DNA from 2 places in the Ventrimonas faecis genome. Region 2 is predicted to be linked to the other one. Evidence: riboswitches for the same ligand, from Rfam matches in the RefSeq annotation. Region 2 holds a riboswitch; the other holds the start of a gene.
The links. Region 2 has a riboswitch for FMN ahead of ribD (bifunctional diaminohydroxyphosphoribosylaminopyrimidine deaminase/5-amino-6-(5-phosphoribosylamino)uracil reductase RibD). Riboswitches for the same ligand answer to the same signal wherever they lie in the genome.
Positions count from the first base shown of each region.

Region 1: linked by a shared signal. The riboswitch ahead of WMO41_RS12420 (ECF transporter S component) and the one ahead of ribD (bifunctional diaminohydroxyphosphoribosylaminopyrimidine deaminase/5-amino-6-(5-phosphoribosylamino)uracil reductase RibD) in region 2 are both predicted to bind FMN.

Region 1 is NZ_JBBMFJ010000028.1:20,218-23,623, forward strand. Features, by position in the region: gene WMO41_RS12410 (metallophosphoesterase) at 1-574, shown strand, start outside; gene WMO41_RS12415 (N-acetylmuramoyl-L-alanine amidase) at 768-1,445, shown strand; FMN riboswitch at 1,482-1,602, shown strand; gene WMO41_RS12420 (ECF transporter S component) at 1,760-2,401, shown strand; gene WMO41_RS12425 (L-threonylcarbamoyladenylate synthase) at 2,544-3,406, shown strand, end outside.
Region 2 is NZ_JBBMFJ010000011.1:6,542-9,947, reverse strand. Features, by position in the region: gene WMO41_RS06825 (M28 family peptidase) at 1-1,006, opposite strand, end outside; FMN riboswitch at 1,154-1,268, shown strand; gene ribD (bifunctional diaminohydroxyphosphoribosylaminopyrimidine deaminase/5-amino-6-(5-phosphoribosylamino)uracil reductase RibD) at 1,471-2,574, shown strand; gene WMO41_RS06815 (riboflavin synthase) at 2,555-3,256, shown strand; gene WMO41_RS06810 (bifunctional 3,4-dihydroxy-2-butanone-4-phosphate synthase/GTP cyclohydrolase II) at 3,358-3,406, shown strand, end outside.

The DNA.
Region 1 (3,406 bases), on a different contig from region 2:
AGATGAATGTACCATTGAACACAGTGAACAGTTTGTGGATCTTCTGGAAACATGGGATGTACCGCTGTTTTTAAGCGGACATCTGCATGTGCAGCACTGTAAACGGTCCGATGAAAACCGTGGAGTATGGGAGATGGTAACTGCGTCACTGGCAACGCCATCCTGCAAGTACGCGATCCTGACCTACCGGGATGACCGGAGTTTTCTTTATCGGACCAGATCTCTGGATGTGGAAGCGTGGGCGAAGAAAAACGGACAGACAGAGCCGGAGCTTCTGGATTTCAAGGAATTTCAGACCCCGTTTTTGCGGCGGGTTTTCTATAACCAGGCAGTGGCGGCACTGAGGGAAGTGCCAGAGGTTTCAGACAGTGAGCGGGAGCAGATGGCTCAGCTGTATTCCCTGTTAAAATACCATTATTATCAGGGAACGGCGTATCAGGTACAGGATCAGGTTCGGAATGATCCGGCTTACGCGCTCTGGCAGGACGCAGGCATGGCAACCCAGCAGGGCGACTATTTCCAGTATATTCTGGAAGACGGCGTTCGGAATTATAACCGGCTGGAAGTGGAATAAATATTGTCTGCTGTCAGGCTGCTTTATGATAAATGAAAAGACGATGTTTTTTTCGAAGCTCCGGAATCATATATTTTACAGGAAAAGTGGAATCTGGAGCGGTAAGGTGAAAAAAGATGGATGGATCTGGCACAATTGGCAGACAGAAGCAGAAAAACAGAAGGAAGAAGGCCGGAGAATACCAGAACTTCTGATGGCAGTCATGCTCCTCGTAGCCGTATTTCTGGTATCCCGGCAGGCGGGACTAATGGTGTCCGGGCAGGCAGTGATGGCGAAGAGCCGCCCTCCGGTTGTTGTCTTAGATGCCGGTCATGGCGGTTTCGATCCGGGCAAGATTGGTGTGGATGGAAGCCTGGAAAAAGAGATTAACCTGCAGATCGCGAAACGGCTGAAGGCGTATCTGGAAGCGGAGGGTGTGGAAGTATGTATGACCAGGGAAGATGACCGGGGTCTTTATACGGAACGTGACAGCAGCAAAAAAATGGCGGACATGAAAAACCGCTGCAAAAAGATCACGGAAGCGGATCCGGATCTGGTGGTGAGCATTCATCAGAACAGCTATCATCAGGAACCTATATCCGGCGGCCAGGTCTTTTATTACAAAACATCCGAAAGAGGAAAGCGCCTCGCAGAAATTCTGCAGAGGCGCTTTGATTATGTATTAGGGGAGAGGAATACCAGACAGGCAAAGCCCAATGGAAATTACTATCTTCTTTTACATGTAAAACAGCCAATCGTGATTGTAGAATGCGGTTTTTTATCCAACTGGAAGGAGGCAGCCGATCTGAATGCGGAGGAATATCAGGACCGGCTGGCCTGGACACTTCATATGGGAATTATGGAATTCCTGAATGGAGAGAAATCTGCTTGATTTTTGTAAAGAGATGTACTATAGTTAAGTCAACGATAAGTTCTTCGGGGCGGGGCGCAATTCCCCACCGGCGGTTACAGTCCGCGACCTGCTTTTCAGCAGCTGATTTGGTGAGATTCCAAAACCGACAGTATAGTCTGGATGAGAGAAGAAATTGTGTGAAGACTTTCGCGGAGCCTCCGTGAGAGCGGCATGAATGACTGAACACCCCCGGATAGAGATATCCGGGGGATTTTTGTTTTATTTCCACTCCTCTGCCACACACGATTCCTCTGAATGATGAACTTAAATACAAAATTTCAGGAGGAAAAGACATGAAAGAAAAACTGCTTACAACAAAAAATGTGGTATTGATGGGAATGTTCGGCGCACTGGCCGGTGTGCTGATGCTCTTTGAATTTCCGCTTCCGTTTCTGGCACCGAGCTTTTACGGACTGGATGTCAGCGAGGTTCCGGTGCTGATCGGTACCTTTGCTATGGGACCGGTGGCCGGAGCTATTATGGAAGTAGTAAAGATTCTGGTAAAGCTGGTATTAAAGCCGACCAGCACCGGATTTGTAGGTGAGTTCGCGAACCTGGTTATTTCCTGCTCCATGGTCATTCCGGCAGGACTGATCTATAAGATCTCTCATACCCGCAAAGGCGCTATGACCGGTCTGGTTGTGGGAACGGTTTTAATGGCAGCAGTCGGCGTGGTAGCCAATGCACTGGTGATGCTTCCGTTCTACTCCAACTTTATGCCGATGGAGACCATTCTGGCAGCAGGTGCTGCTATCAACCCGGCAGTGGGAAGTGTATGGACCTTCGCATTCTTCTGTGTAGGACCGTTCAACCTGGTAAAGGGTATTGTGGTATCTGTGGTTACCTCTCTGGTTTACAAGCGCGTCAGCGTTCTGATCCACAGTGTGGGAACCCATCAGAAAACCGCAAAGAACAGCAAACGTGTCAACGCCTAGAGCAGTGTGTGAATGGGAATGATTTTTGACACAGAGTTTATTCTGACGCCCCGCGGTGTGCCTTGCACCGCAGGGCGTCTTGTGTTATGATAAGGCAGAATCATTGTACCGATAAAAGCGCAATTGCAAAGAAGGTAAACCTATGAATACAAAACTGGTAAAAATAGAAGATACAAAACAGATTAAAGATGAGGAACTGGCAGAGGCAGCGCAGATTTTACGTGATGGCGGCCTGGTGGCGTTTCCGACGGAAACGGTGTACGGCCTTGGTGCCAACGCGTTGGATGAGGCTGCGGCCAAGAAGATTTACGCAGCGAAAGGCCGCCCGTCCGACAATCCGCTGATTGCGCACATCTCCTGTCTGGAGGAGTTAAAGCCGCTGGTGGCATATATTCCGGAAGCTGGAAGAAAACTGGCGGAAGCATACTGGCCGGGCCCGCTCACCATGGTATTTCCAAAGAGTGATATTGTGCCTTATGGAACGACTGGTGGTCTGGATACGGTGGCAGTCCGTATGCCAAGCGACCCGGTGGCAAACCGGCTCATTAAGCTGGCGGGAGTTCCGGTGGCAGCGCCGAGCGCCAACACCTCCGGGCGTCCAAGCCCGACCACGGCCCAGCATGTATGGCAGGATATGGAAGGCAAAATTGAGATGATCCTGGACGGCGGTCCGGTGGGGATCGGTGTGGAGTCCACCATTGTGGATGTCTCTGGCGATGTTCCGACTCTGCTCCGTCCGGGTGCCATTACCATGGAGATGCTGCGGGAGACCGTTGGCAGAGTGGAGATTGATCCGGCGATTCAGGCGCCACCGAGCGCAGACCTGCGGCCAAAGGCACCGGGCATGAAATACCGCCATTATGCGCCCCATGCGGACCTGCAGCTGGTAGAAGGCGAGACAGATAAGGTGGTGGAAACCATCAATGCGCTGGTGAAAGAAAAACTGGCAGAGGGCAAAAAGGTTGGCGTGATCTGTACCGATGAAACAAAAGACCGTTTCCCGCA
Region 2 (3,406 bases):
GGGCGCGGGTGCCATGGGCCAGGGCCGGAAGCTCAAAGTTTAAGTCGGCAATAACCTTTCCCACCCATTCCGGGTGCGCTGTAAATACTTGTTCGTAGGCACCGGTGGACCAGTCGAAGTTGGAATCCACAACGCCCCATTCCTCTGCGGCCATAGCGCAGATCACGATGGTATTATTGGGCTTGAAACCGCTTGCCAGCAGGGCTTTCGCGATGCCAAACATCAGGGCAATGGCGGTGTTGTCATCCTGAAAGCCGCTGAAATAGGAGTCATAGTGGGCGGACAACAGAACCATGCGGTCCGGGTGTTTTCCCGGGATGGTTCCCACAATGTTGTAGGTGGTGCAGTCCCGGGTGATGCGGCTGTTCGCGTCCAGGGTTACCGTGATCTCCTGGGTGTGTTCCAGAAGTTCCTTTAACGGATCGGAATCTTTTCTGGAAATGGAGAAAGCGGGAGCGTCCTCCGGACCGGCAATATCCTGGGCGTTTAACGCCTCGTCATCGATCTCGCCGTAGCCGCCGCTCTGCACGGCAATGAGGGCGGCAGCGCCCTTTAAGTGCGCCTGGTAGACCGGGTAGTTGATCCACCACTCATCCCGCTGGTTGATATCCACGAGAACCAGCTTTCCGGTGACATCCTTGCCCTCATAATCCGCAGCAGTTCCTTTTCCAAGATACATCAGGGAAAAGTCCTTTGGCCCGTCGGTGACAAACGTGGTCTGGTAAGCACCAAGCTGGATTTCACAATGGCTGCCATCTGCCGCAGTGTAGGAGAGCACTGCTTTTTTAAATTCCCAGCCATCGACCTTGATGGCATCCTTTCTCACATCAGAAAGGCCAATGGCTTCCATTTCCTGTTTCAGCATTTCTCCGGTCTCAAATTCAGCCCGGGAACCGGCCGGGCGGTAGCCCAGAACCGGGTTGGTACGAAACTGCTCCATGCGCTTGGCCAGCTGGTAGGAGTAATCTATATCAAGGTTTTTCAGAATGGATTCTTGTAAGTTCATGTATGCACAACCTCCGTCTTTTACAGTCAAAGTGATTATAACACTGATTGGCTGCTGAGAAAAGAAAAAAGGAGAAAAAGAAAAATTATGAAAAAACTACTTGATTTTGTGTGAATTGAGTGGTAATATTCAAACCAACAAAACCAAATAAGTCTTCAGGGCGGAGTGAAATTCTCCACCGGTGGTAAAGCCCACGGGCCGCAAGGCATGATTCGGTGTAATTCCGAAGCCGACAGTATAGTCTGGATGAAAGAAGAAAGATAGTGTGCGTTCTCCATAGAATGTACCGTGTCACCATAGAATGACCGCTCTGGAATGAAAGTTCCAGAGTTTTTTTGTTCTATAAAGGGTTGTCTGCGGGGGATGGGAAGCACACAGACAGAAAGAGCAGATCCTGAAGCATAAAACTTTCGGGTCTGCTTTTTAATTTTCTTACCCTGAAATCAAAAGGGAGGAATGAAATCTTGACAGATCAGGATTATATGCGCCGGGCCATCGAACTGGCAAAACAGGGAGAGGGCTGGACCAGCCCCAATCCGCTGGTGGGCGCTGTGATTGTGAAGGATGGACGGGTAATTGGCGAAGGATATCACGCCAGATACGGCGAATGTCATGCGGAACGGAATGCTCTGAAAGCCTGTATGGAACCGACCGAGGGTGCAGACCTGTATGTAACGCTGGAGCCCTGCTGCCACTACGGAAAGCAGCCACCATGCGTGGAGGCCATTGTACAGGCTGGCATCCGGAGAGTCTTCGTGGGTTCTGACGATCCCAATCCGCTGGTGGCCGGAAAAGGAATCCGGTATCTGCGGGAGCGGGGAATCACTGTAGAAACCCATGTGCTGAAGGAAGAATGCGACCGGTTAAATCCGGTGTTCTTCCATTTCATCCGCAAAAGAACGCCTTATGTAGTCATGAAATATGCCATGACTCTGGATGGAAAGATTGCGGCCTATACCGGCGCCTCGAAGTGGGTCACCGGGGAGGAGGCCAGGGCATATGTCCAGCGGGAGCGGCACCGATACCGGGGTATCATGGTGGGAGTTGGAACCGTGCTGGCGGATGATCCCATGTTAAACTGCCGGATGCCTGGCGGTCGAAACCCGGTGAGAATCATCTGTGATACCCATTTGCGGACGCCGGTTACTTCACAGATTGTAAGGACGGCGAAAGAAATTCCTACGATTCTGGCAGTCTGTGAGCCGGACCGGAATCGGTATCAACCCTATGAAGAGGCCGGATGCCAGATTCTGGCCTTGCCAGAGGCTGAGGGGCATATAGATCTGAACGCGCTTATGGAAAAGCTTGGGCAGGCCCAGATCGACAGCATCCTCTTAGAGGGCGGTGGCACCTTAAATTGGGCGGCCTGTAAGTGCGGGATTGTGCGGGAGGTACATGCCTATGTGGCACCGAAGCTCTTTGGCGGCGCGGAGGCCAAAACTCCGGTGGAAGGCCGGGGCGTGGCGGATCCATCAGAAGCGGTTCTCTTAAAGATAAAGGAAATCCGCCATTTGGGAGAAGATCTTCTGATCGAAAGTGAGGTGCAGGATGTTTACGGGAATTGTTGAGGAGGTCGGAATTCTGAAAAAAATCGTCTGGGGCGCGCATTCGGCAGCGCTTACGATTCAGGCGAAACGAGTGCTTTCCGATGCCGCGGTGGGAGACAGCATTGCGGTAAACGGGATCTGCCTGACGGTCACCAGCCTGGAAACAACAGCCTTTACGGCAGATGTGATGCATGAGACCTTAAACCGCTCGTCATTAAAAGGAGCAAAACCGGGCATGCATGTGAATCTGGAACGGGCCATGGCGGCAGGCGGACGGTTCGGCGGACATATTGTGAGCGGACATGTGGACGGAACCGGAACGATCCGGCAGATCCGGCGGGATGATAATGCGGTGTGGTTCACCATCACTGCCAGTCCCAAGCTTCTTCGCTATATTGTGGAGAAGGGATCCATTACCATAGACGGCATCAGCCTGACCGTGGCAGCGGTGGCAGCGGACAGCTTTTCTGTTTCCACGATCCCCCACACGAATGCGGTGACTACGCTGGGAGAACGAAAAGCGGGTGACCTGGTCAATCTGGAGACGGACATCATCGGGAAATATGTGGAGCGGCTGCTGCAGCCGATGAAAACGGAAGAGGAGCGGAATACCGTGGGAAAAAGGAACCCGGAAACAGAGCAGGAAACAAGTGCAGACAGACAGGGCATTACGAAGGAGTTCCTGGCTCAGTACGGATTTTGACAAGAAAGAAAACCCGGGCAGCAGAGATAGAAGACAGAGTAACTGTGAGGGTACTGAACAGTTACAAGACAGAAAACATGTGGAGAGAGGAGAACAGCATAATGACTCAGTACAATACAGTAGAGGAAGCGCTTGAGGAGCTTCGCAAAG